One region of the Phytobacter cepae genome, then DNA from elsewhere that is predicted to be linked to it. Evidence: predicted binding sites of a transcription regulator. Region 1 holds the regulator's gene; the other holds the start of a gene.
The links. The regulator Fur, encoded in region 1, represses iron uptake genes when iron is present. The targets are predictions, from matches to a motif close to ATAATAATGAGAACNACTATCAA.
Positions count from the first base shown of each region.

Region 2: feoA (ferrous iron transporter A) is a predicted target of Fur. The motif match lies at 3,373-3,395, and genes of this name have one in related genera.

Region 1 is NZ_CM135107.1:3,570,371-3,576,472, reverse strand. It holds gene glnS (glutamine--tRNA ligase) at 1-1,093, shown strand, start outside; gene chiP (chitoporin ChiP) at 1,479-2,879, shown strand; gene chiQ (ChiQ/YbfN family lipoprotein) at 2,897-3,229, shown strand; gene fur (ferric iron uptake transcriptional regulator) at 3,294-3,743, opposite strand; gene fldA (flavodoxin FldA) at 4,031-4,561, opposite strand; gene ybfE (LexA regulated protein) at 4,696-5,004, opposite strand; gene ybfF (esterase) at 5,137-5,910, opposite strand; gene seqA (replication initiation negative regulator SeqA) at 6,093-6,102, shown strand, end outside.
Region 2 is NZ_CM135107.1:414,861-420,962, forward strand. It holds gene bioH (pimeloyl-ACP methyl ester esterase BioH) at 1-19, shown strand, start outside; gene ACUY4Q_RS01890 (YdgH/BhsA/McbA-like domain containing protein) at 138-407, shown strand; gene feoC ([Fe-S]-dependent transcriptional repressor FeoC) at 447-692, opposite strand; gene feoB (Fe(2+) transporter permease subunit FeoB) at 702-3,020, opposite strand; gene feoA (ferrous iron transporter A) at 3,042-3,269, opposite strand; gene ACUY4Q_RS01910 (Tex family protein) at 3,681-6,008, opposite strand.

The DNA.
Region 1 (6,102 bases):
CCGCATTAAGTTTGCCGATCACCACCAGACCGGCAGCAAATGGTGCATCTACCCGATGTATGACTTCACCCACTGCATCAGTGATGCGCTGGAAGGGATTACCCATTCTCTGTGTACGCTGGAGTTCCAGGACAACCGTCGCTTATACGACTGGGTACTGGACAACATCTCTATTCCGGTTCATCCGCGTCAGTACGAATTCTCGCGTCTGAATCTGGAATACACCGTGATGTCCAAGCGTAAGCTGAACCTGTTGGTCACCGACAAGCACGTTGAAGGCTGGGACGATCCACGTATGCCGACCATCTCTGGCCTGCGCCGTCGTGGTTATACTGCGGAGTCTATTCGTGAATTCTGCAAACGCATTGGCGTGACCAAGCAGGATAACACCATCGAGATGGCCTCTCTTGAATCCTGCATTCGTGAAGATCTGAACGAAAACGCGCCACGTGCGATGGCCGTTATCGATCCGGTTAAACTGGTTATCGAGAACTATCCTCAGGGCGAAAGCGAAATTGTGACCATGCCGAATCATCCGAATAAACCGGAGATGGGCAGCCGTGAGGTTCCGTTTAGCGCAGAGATTTGGATCGATCGCGCCGACTTCCGCGAAGAAGCCAACAAGCAGTACAAGCGCCTGGTGATGGGCAAAGAAGTGCGCCTGCGTAACGCCTATGTGGTGAAGGCTGAGCGTGTGGAGAAAGATCCCGACGGCACTATCACCACCATCTTCTGTACTTATGATGCGGACACCCTGAGCAAAGATCCAGCGGATGGCCGTAAAGTGAAAGGCGTCATTCACTGGGTGAGTGCGGCCCACGCGCTGCCGGTTGAAATCCGTCTTTATGACCGTCTGTTCAGCGTGCCAAACCCAGGCGCCGCTGAAGATTTCCTCTCGGTGATGAATCCGGAATCTCTGGTCGTTAAACAGGGTTATGCTGAGCCGTCATTGCAGTCTGCCGCAGCCGGTAAAGCTTACCAGTTTGAGCGTGAAGGTTACTTCTGCCTCGATAGCCGTTATGCAACAGCTGATAAGCTGGTCTTCAACCGCACCGTGGGTCTGCGTGACACCTGGGCGAAAGTCGGCGAGTAATTAACGCGCGACTTTATCTGAACGCCGCCCCGTGCGGCGTTTTTTTATTCTTCCCATCTGAAATTTTAATAATTGTCTGTGATTGACATGAAAAGTTGTTTTAATTTTTTCATTCTCATCCTTCATTTTCCCGATTATTTAACGCGATAAATTACCATTCCCAACTGTTATTCCACGTCTGCGCCAAAACGGATTGAAATCTGTGTTCCTGGTCATATTCCTGATGCTCATTCAGGTAAAGTGCTTGATCATTCATGCGGGCAAAAATAATCTTGATTCGTGGTGTGAAACAAGTTTTTAGCACTCACAGCTATTCCCTGGTTTTAATTTGTTGCTGAATGCCTTTGCACAGCACTTTTGTTTTTTTAGTCAAAGAGGAACAATTATGATCGCGTTTGTCGCTAAACGTAAGGCGATAGCGTTAGCTATTGCCAGCACAACAGCAATATCAGGTTTAATGATAACCCCTGCGGTAAATGCCGAAGGTTTTGTCGATGATTCAACGCTTACCGGCGGGGTGTATTACTGGCAGCGTGAACGCGATCGTAAGGACGTCACCGACGGTAATAAATATAAAACAAACCTTGCACACTCAACCTGGAATACTAACCTCGATTTCCAGTCCGGTTATGCAGCAGATATGTTCGGTATCGATATTGCCGCGTTTGCGGCAATCGAAATGGCAGAGTCATCCGGCAGTGCACACCCTAATGAAATGGCGTTTTCCAATAGTCACAAAGTCTATGACGAAGACTGGGCGGGCGACAGAAGTGGGGCCAGTCTTTATACCGCGGCGGCAAAATTTAAATATGGTCCGGTATGGGCGCGAGCGGGTTACATTCAGCCAACGGGGCAGACACTGCTGGCCTCCAACTGGAGCTTTATGCCGGGTACGTATCAGGGTACGGAACTAGGTGCAAAACTTGATTATGAAGATTGCGGTGCACTGAGTTTCTCGTATATGTGGGCCAATGAATATAAAGCCCCCTGGTACAACGAAACCGATTATTTCTATCAAAATGATGGCGTGAGCAAGATTGATTATGTCCATTCACTCGGCGCGCAATATGATTTTAAAAACGATCTCATTTTAGAAGCGGCATTTGGTCAGGCGCAGGGCTATGTTGACCAATACTTTGCAAAAGCCAGTTATAAATTTGATATTGCGGGCAGCCCATTGTCGACAAGCTATCAGTTCTACAGCTCACGCGATAAAGCATCTAATCACACCATCAATGATATTTATGACGGTACGGCCTGGTTACAGGCACTGACCTTTAATTATACCGCAGGGCCTGTCGATTTACGTCTTGAGGGAACATGGGTCAAAGCCGATGGTCGCCAGGGATATTTCAATTCGCGTATGACGCCGCTTTATGGCTCGTCAAATGGCCGACTGGATATCTGGTGGGATAATCGTTCTGACTTTAACGCCCATAATGAGAAAGCGGTATTTGTTGGCGCTATGTATGATCTTAAAGATTTAAATCTTCCGGGCTGGGCGGTAGGCGCATCCTATGTGTATGGCTGGGATGCCAAGCCATCCAACGTTTCCTCTGGCGACCAATACTATAAAGCCAATAATTCAATTAAGGAATCCGCTTACAGCCTCGACGTCGTTTACACCCTGCAGGATGGTCTGGCGAAAGGGACGTTATTTAAACTGCACTTCACGCAGTTTGATAACCACTCTGATATTCCAAGCTGGGGCGGTGGTTACAACAACATCTTCCAGGATGAGCGCGATGTGAAATTTATCGTGATCGCACCGTTTACGATTTTCTGATGCGAGAGAAGGGCAAAATGAAAAAAAGCATAATGATTCTGTTTATGACCCTGGGACTTGCTGGCTGCGTACAGCAACCCTCAGCGCCGAAAGAAGATATGCGTTTGAGAGCAGCTTACAGTGCCTGCATTAACACCGCAGAAGGATCGTCGGAAAAACTTGAAGCCTGCCGTAGCGTGTTAGACGTGTTGAAGTCAGAAAAGGCACATCAACAGTTTGCTCATGAAGAATCCGTCCGTACACTGGATTATCAGCAGTGTCTGGACGCCACGCATACGGGCAATGGTCAGGCGGTAAAAGCGAACTGCGATCGTATCTGGCAGGAAATTCGCAGCAACAATACGCCGTAGACACTCTTTTTGTACCACCAATAAAAAAGCCAACCGGAGGTTGGCTTTTTACGTTTACGGAAGATTACTTCGCAATCTCGTGGGCGTTTTCATCGCTGCGGCAATCGCCTTCAGCGCAGTGGCCATAGAGGTACAGGCTATGGTTCGTCAGGCGAATGCCGTGTTGAGAGGCGATTTCACGCTGGCGAGCTTCAATGGAGTCATCACTGAATTCAATCACTTTGCCGCAATCGAGGCAAATCAAGTGATCGTGGTGATGTTGCTGAGTCAGTTCGAAGACAGATTTGCCGCCTTCAAAATTATGACGGGTTACGATCCCGGCATCATCAAACTGGTTCAGAACACGGTAAACCGTGGCCAGCCCGATCTCTTCGCCCATGTCAATCAGGCGCTTATATAAATCTTCCGCACTGACATGATGGTTGTCCGGCTCCTGAAGCACTTCCAGGATTTTCAAGCGAGGAAGCGTGACTTTCAGGCCGGCCTTCTTTAATGCGGTATTGTTGTCAGTCATGCGGAATCTGTCCTGTTGCTAAACGGTTCGCTCCCCAAGGGGAAGCTACAAGGAATGCACTGGGAAATGCGTCTCATTATAGAACTGCCATGTCTAAATGAAAACTGCAAGCCCTCAAGTAAAGTAAGCGTATAAAACGTGGTAGTGCCAACAAAGTCCGTTGCGCTACCCGTTTTAACCAGGCCATATTGTACAGTGCTGGCGGCAAAAGTTAAAAAAATGTAGCAATTATTTCCATTGGTTTTAACTATCGATCTGGCGCAACCCGCAGGATGCGCCAAACAGCATCAGGCATTGATGATATCGTTAAGATTCAGCTCTTCGGAAATCTGTTTAACCCATTTATCCACGCGTGCAGCGGTCAGTTCTGGTTGACGATCTTCGTCAATGGCCAGCCCAACAAAATGGTCATCATCGGCAAGGCCTTTAGAGGCTTCAAAGTGGTAGCCTTCGGTCGGCCAGTGACCCACAATCACCGCGCCACGTGGTTCGATGATGTCACGAATTGTCCCCAGCGCATCACAGAAGTACTCTGCATAATCTTCCTGGTCACCACAGCCAAACAATGCGACTAACTTGCCATTGAAATCAATGTCTTCCAGCGTCGGGAAAAAATCATCCCAGTCACACTGCGCTTCGCCGTAATACCAGGTCGGGATGCCAAGCAGCAGAATGTCATAGCCTTCCAGATCCTCTTTGCTGCTCTTTGCAATGTCGTGTACATCTGCAACGTCTTTACCAAGCTGTGCCTGGATCATCTTTGCGATGTTTTCGGTATTACCGGTGTCGCTGCCGAAAAAAATGCCAGTGATTGCCATGAGTAAAATAACCTCTTGAAACTTAATGATATGGTGGTGGCGTTTAGCCCACGGATAAGGGCAATCATAGCAGATCAGAGAAGCACGCGGAAACTGCAATCGCGTCGGACTGCACTCTCTGCTACATGAAAACGTTATTCAGATGAAGAATCAGAGGAATCAATGCTGTTCAGCGCTTTTAGCTGCTCCAGCAACATCTCTTCGATGAGTTCGCTGCGACTCATTTGACGCGCGTCAGCCAGGGCGTTTAATGCGTCAACGGCCTCCGCGTTGATTTTCAGTTCGACGCGTTTAAGCCCACGAAATTTATCGCGTTTAAGCTGATTGCGTTTGTTAATGCGCAATTGCTCGTCGCGAGAGAGCGGATTGGTTTTAGGACGTCCCGGGCGACGCTCATTCGCGAACAGATCTAGGGTCGTGCGGTCCGTTTGTTCTTTAGCCATGATTTAAGAAATACTACGGGAAGTACAAGCAATCGAGCCTGAGCCCGGGTTGATTAGCGCGCCATCATACATCAGGGAGGCAGGGACGCCAACGCCCGGGCGCGTTATGATGACCGAGCGCCGGGTTTTTAATCAGTTTGTCTTTTCAGCAAGATAACGACGAATAGCGCGCAAAACCGCTTCCGGCTTTTCCGCATGCACCCAGTGTCCGGCACCGGCAATGACATGCGCCTTCGCCTGCGGAAACTGTTTAAGCAGAGGCTGACGATACTGCTCGGTCACGTAAGGGGAGTTGCCACCGGGGATGAACAGGGCAGGGTGGTCCCAGACCGGCACCTCTTCCCAGCCGACAATGTGGGGGTACTGCTCCCACAGCACGGGGACATTAAAGCGCCATTGCCCGTCAACAAAGGACTTCAACAAAAATTGAATCACCCCTTCTTCATCGATGACGGTGCGCATCACGGTGGCCGCTTGTTGTCGCGTCGTGGCCCCGGCATCCGTCACCGCATTGATAGCAGCAAAAATCTCATCGTGGCGACGCACGGCATAATCCACGGGGGCAATATCAATCGCTACCAGTCCGTCAATACGTTCCGGGGCAATCGCGGTTAAGGCCATGACCGCTTTCCCTCCCATTGAGTGACCGATAAAGGTGGCCCGCTCAAGGGAATGCGCGTCCAGCGTATCAACCAAATCCTGGGCCATCGCGGGGTAATTCATTTCGTCCGAACTCGCAGAAAGCCCATGATTACGCATGTCCACCTGAAGGATGTCATGGTCGCTCACAAGGTCGCGCGCCAGAATGCCAAGGTTATCCAGGCTGCCAAACAGGCCGTGGACTAACACGATGGGAGAATTGTTGTGCGATTGTTGTGCAGATTGCGCTCGGGTATTCAATTTCATGGCAAAGTTCTTTTTTTCGCTCTTTCGGATTAGGGTATTATGTTGAACATTCTGCCGCCCGGCTGCAAGGTTCAGACACAATCTAACTTAGCCGCCACTCAGGTTTAGCGCTATCCGCTGTTGAGATTTGACTTTATAATCTCAATAACTTGTATTCAGATAAGACACTGCACTGGATTAAAATGAAAACGA
Region 2 (6,102 bases), 2.0 Mb from region 1:
TTCTGAATCTGTAACGTAACGGGTACACCAGCTTGAATAATCGTCAACCCACTACAATACTTAAGTGGCTGTTGCGGTGCGTTTAACTTGGCCCCGCACCTGCACGACAATTATGAAACCTGAGGAGAATCATAGGTATGAAATTAGTTACAGGAATTGTTACGTCTCTGGTTATTGGTTCCCTGTCCTTCGGCGTGATGGCTGCAGAAGAGCTGCAAAAAGATAAAGTCGAGGGTATGAATCTGACGAAGGTAGGCACTATCACCACGTCCGATACCACCGCACCGATGGACGCGAAGCAAGAGCTGTCCAAAAAAGCTGATGAGCTGGGTGGCAAATATTTTGTCGTGACCAGCGGCGAGAAAACTGAAAAAGACATCCATGCAACGGCGGATGTCTACAAGTAATCGTAAAGTGAGTGAAAACGCGGGCCGGATGGCCCGCTTTTAGCGACCGGTTAGTGACCACCACTCCTGCTGACAGGCTGATTTTCCCTCCGGGCAGGCTTTACAGCTTCCCGTCAGACACCCTTCTGCCTCTTGTTGAATGCGTACGGCTTTCCCCATCGCCTCCATGCGGCCTAACATGGCTTCTACCATCGGGCGAGAAAGATGCAGCGCGCGGCAAAGCTGGCTGGCTTCCATCCGGCCTTGCAATGCAAGCAGGTCGCGAACGTCAATTAACGATGCCATAGACGCGCCTTAGTGGCAGTCCCCAGCCGGGCTTTCGCAGCAGCTGGCCGCTGTTTTGCGGGTGGCTAACAGATTGACATCAACACGGCTTCTGGCGCGCCGCAGACCGCCAATGACGACAATATTAAACAGGATGACGATCATTATGCAGACCAGGCTGTAAGTCGGATGCTGGCTAACGTTGGCGGCCTGGTAAAATATGGTCGCCAATGAATAGGCAATGTTGAGCCCCCAGAGCACAGAAAAGCCCATCCAGCCACGGCTCGACTCTCGCGAAATCGCCCCCATCACTGATATGCACGGAATATAGAGCAGGACAAAAATCAGGTAGCTGTAAGCCGCACTGGCGCTACCAAATTTCTCACTCATTACGCCCATGGTACCGGTTTCCATCTCGCCGTCACCTTTACTGGCCTCAATGGGGTTTGCCAGCACGCTCAAGCTGAAGGTATCTCTGAGGCTTGACCAGGTCTCTTCTGCGGCTGTACCTAATTCGTCCGTCAGGCTAAACCCGGCAGGGTCAAAAGGCGCTTCCTGAATATGTTCTGCGGTATAAAGCGTGTTCAACGTGCCGACGACCACTTCTTTTGCCATCGCGCCAGTAAAGAGGCCAACGGTCGCCTGCCAGTGGTCAGGCTGTACGCCAATCGGCTGCAACAGTGGGGTAAAGACGCGGCTGACCGAGGCCAGCGCTGAATCATTAATGTTATCAACCGCTTTGCCCGAGAGGGAGAAGCTGTTTAACGCGCTGAGGAAAATGCTCACGATAACGATGACTTTACCCGCGCGCAGGACAAAACCTTTCAGCCGTTGCCAGGTTTGCAACAACAGGCTTTTCAGGTGCGGCACGTGATAGACCGGCAGTTCCATAATGAACGGCGAGGCTTCGCCACGCATGATGGTGTGTTTGAGCATCAGTCCGGTCAGAATCGCCATGACGATCCCCAGCACATACAGAGAGAAGACAATGAGTGCGCCTTCCTGACCGAAGAACGCAGCAGAAAAGACCGCGAAAATGGCCAGCCGCGCGCCGCAGGACATAAACGGGGCCATCATAATGGTCATCAGCCGTTCACGCGGCGCATCCAGCGTACGTGCTCCCATCACCGAAGGCACATTGCAGCCGAATCCGACAATCAGCGGCACGAAGGATTTACCGGGCAGCCCGAGGGCCTGCATTAGCCTGTCCATCACAAAAGCCGCACGCGCCATGTAACCGGAATCCTCCAGAAAAGAGAGGAACAGGTACATCATGCCAATTTGCGGCACCAGCGGCAGTACGGTGTTGATACCCCCACCCAGCCCCTGGGCGAGGAAGATTGTTAACCAGTCCGGGAAGTGCAGCGTGTATCCCAGCCACTGAATGCCGTGCACAAAAATGGCGATAGAACCCGCATCAAAAATAGGTGCCAGGGCACCGCCAATGTTAATGGCCAGCAGGAACATCAGGTACATCACAAACAGGAAAATAGGGAGGCCGAGAAACCGGTTGAGGATGATGCGATCGACAGCCGCGGTAAACTGGCTGGGCTCGGCGGTCAGGGTATTACTGACCGCATCACATATCGCCGAAATAGCCTGATAGCGGGCGTCGGCAATATGCAGCGCCGGATCGTCAATTTCACGTTGCAGACGCGTCAGCGTCGCGTCCAGTTTCAGCGCGGCGTCACCCGCGTAAGCACGGCTATAGATATCGCCTTCCAGCATTTGCAGGCCAAGCCAGCGGCGTTGAGTCAGCGGCATTTCCTGGGCCATTTCCCCCGCGAGCGCGTTGGCCTCGCGTTGCAGCGGCTGTGCATAGTGCACCAGTTCAACCGGGCTATTTTTCTGGTGGCGATCGACGGCGAGTTTTAATGCGTCAATGCCTCGACCGCGTGTGGAGACCAGCGGGACCACCGGGCAACCCAGTCGGGCCGAGAGGGCGTCAATATCAATGCGGACTTTTTGTTTCTCGGCGATATCCAGCATGTTCAATGCCACCACGCAGGGGATGCCCAGTTCCAGCAGTTGCACGGTGAGATAGAGGTTACGCTCAAGGTTTGAGGCGTCCACCACGTTAATTAACAGGTCCGCATCGCCGCTCAGAATGTAGTGGCAGGCAATTTGTTCATCCAGCGACGTCTGCGATGAAATGGTCGTCAGTGAGTACGTACCTGGCAGGTCGACCAGCGTGACCTGATGGTCGGTCGTAGAAAACTGCCCCTCTTTACGCTCGACCGTGACACCTGCCCAGTTGCCCACGCGCTGGCGGGCTCCGGTCAACTGATTAAATAAGGTGGTCTTCCCGGAGTTCGGATTACCAATTAATCCAATGGTTAACTTTTTCATATTTCATCTTACCCGTGAGGATTAACCGGCAATGGCTTCCAGTTGTAAAAACGCGAGGTCTTTTTTACGTAATACGAGATTAACGCGGCGTGTTTCGATATGTACGGGGTCGCCAAGGGGGGCCACACGTACCACGTTAAAAGATGAACCGGGCAACATACCCAGAGAAAGGAGTTTCTGGCGCCACGCCGGGCTAATTTCGCGCGAGAAACCGGTTATTTTCCACGTACTCTCAGGATGAAATTGCATAGAACCTACTTATCGTTATCGCGAATTATTGTTGTGCCTGGTGAATTAAATAAAGAAACCACTCGCTTGTTGGCAGAGTGCCAGGTGATGACCAGAACGAACAATGATAATGAGAATGGTTTTTATCTACACTTATTTAACCGCGATATCATCCCAAGTGAAATCATAAAACGCTGCATCGTTGATATGGCGCAATATTTTTTTCGTTTTCCTAATATTCATAAGCACTTAAAAAGTATGAATAAAAATGGCTGTTTATTTCTTTATTTTAATTTTTTATTAAGATTGCCGTCTTTATGTTGTAAATAATGCAATTGATTCTTATTTGTTAATTAAATATTGCGCGGGAGAGGTGGCAGGACGTGCTGACAGGGGGTAAAAATATTCCCCTCCCGAAGGAGGGGAGAGGGCTTAACGTTTTTTACCCATCGCCGCCGCCAGCGCGTCCATCATCGCGCTATTGCCTGCGGGCTGGGCTTCACGTCCACGCGGTTTTGCTGCTTTCGCTGCCGGGCGTGCCTGTTCACGATTGCTGCCGCCGCTTCGGCGGGCATTGGTTTCGCCGGGTTGCTCATCCAGACGCATAGTCAGCGCAATACGTTTGCGTTGAAGATCCACGTCCAGCACTTTGACCTTAACGATATCGCCTGCTTTGACCACCGTGTGCGGATCGTCGACAAACTTGTCGGCAAGCGAAGAGATATGCACGAGGCCGTCCTGATGCACGCCAATATCGACAAAGGCACCAAAGTTGGTGACGTTGGTGACCGCGCCTTCCAGCACCATGCCGGGCAGCAGATCATTCATGGTCTCCACGCCATCAGCAAAAGTCGCCGTTTTAAACTCAGGACGCGGATCGCGGCCCGGTTTTTCCAGCTCTTTGATGATGTCCGTAACGGTAGGCACGCCCACCTGCTCATCGGTGAAGTCGGACGGCTTGAGTTTGCGCAGCTCAGTGCTATTGCCCATCAGGTCGCGGAGTGATTGTTCCGTTGCGGCCAGAATACGCTCAACTACCGGGTAGGTTTCCGGGTGTACCGTTGAAGCATCCAGTGGGTTATCCCCGTGGTTGATACGCAGGAAGCCCGCGCACTGTTCAAAGGCTTTTGGCCCGAGACGGCTGACTTTAAGCAGTTGCTGACGATTCTGGAACTGACCGTTTTCATCACGCCAGGAGACGATGTTCTGCGCCATCATGCGGGTCAGTCCTGCGACGCGGGTAAGCAGCGGCACGGAGGCAGTATTGAGATCCACACCCACGGCGTTCACGCAATCTTCTACAACCGCGTCCAGCTTGCGGGCGAGCTGCGTCTGGCTGACATCGTGCTGATACTGGCCAACGCCGATGGATTTTGGATCGATTTTCACAAGCTCGGCCAGCGGATCTTGTAAGCGACGGGCGATGGAGACCGCGCCACGCAAAGACACATCCAGATCCGGGAACTCCAGCGCTGCCAGTTCGGAAGCGGAATAGACCGACGCGCCCGCTTCGCTGACGATCACTTTCTGCCCGGTCACTTTCGGGAACTGTTTCTGGACGTCGAGGTAGAAACGTTCCGTTTCACGCGAGGCGGTACCGTTGCCGATGGCGACCAGCTCAACGTTGTGCTTCTCGCACAGCGCGGCCACCACGGTTGCCGCTTTTGCGGCCTGGCCAGTATGGGGATAAATGGTGTCGGTTGCGACCAGTTTGCCCGTGCCGTCCACCACCGCGACTTTCACGCCGGTACGCAGGCCGGGATCAAGGCCCATGGTGGCGCGCAGGCCCGCAGGAGCAGCCATCAGCAGGTCGTGCAGGTTACGGGCGAAGACGTTAATCGCTTCATCTTCTGCACGTTCGCGCACGGTGCCCATCAGTTCAGTTTCAAGATGCATCAGCACCTTAATGCGCCAGGTCCAGCTCACCACGCCGCGACGCCAGCTGTCCGCCGGGGCGTTGTTCAGGCGCAGGCCGAGGTGGTCGATGATGATTTGCTCGCAATAGCTCTCTTTTGGCGGCTCGTCGAATTGCGGGTCAGCATTCAGAGAGAGCTGCAAAACACCTTCATTGCGCCCACGGAACATAGCCAGTGCACGGTGTGACGGGGCAGTAGCTATCGGTTCGTGATGGTCAAAATAGTCGCGGAATTTAGCCCCATCCTCTTCTTTACCACTGACCACGGTCGCCACGATATGGGCATTTTTCCACAGGTAATCACGCACCTTAGCCAGTAACGCGGCGTCTTCGGCGAAACGTTCCATCAGAATGTAACGTGCGCCATCCAGAGCGGCTTTGCTGTCCGCCACACCTTTATCGACATCAACAAATTTGGCCGCTTCAGTTTCAGGATGGTGCGAAGGGTCGTTCCACAGCAAATCAGCCAGCGGTTCGAGGCCGGCTTCAATGGCAATTTGCCCGCGGGTACGGCGCTTCGGTTTGTACGGCAGATAGAGGTCTTCGAGCTCGGTTTTGCTCAGGGTGGTGTTGATGGCTTTTTCCAGCGACTCGGTCAACTTGCCCTGTTCGCCAATGGACTTGAGGATTGCCTGACGACGCTCCTGCAGTTCACGCAGATAGCCCAGACGTGTCTCCAGATTACGCAGCTGCGTGTCATCCAGACCGCCGGTCACTTCCTTACGATAACGTGCAATAAACGGCACGGTGTTCCCTTCATCGAGCAGGCGAACGGCTGCATCAACCTGTTCGGCGCGTGCCTGAATTTCACCTGCAATAATGCGGCAGAAAGAATCATTCATCATGGATTAGCTTCATCTGAGTAAAAAAATTAAGCGACAGTTATACGGATTGACCGGCAAAAATGCCAGTCATCGGCCGGGGCTTCAGATTGTTCCG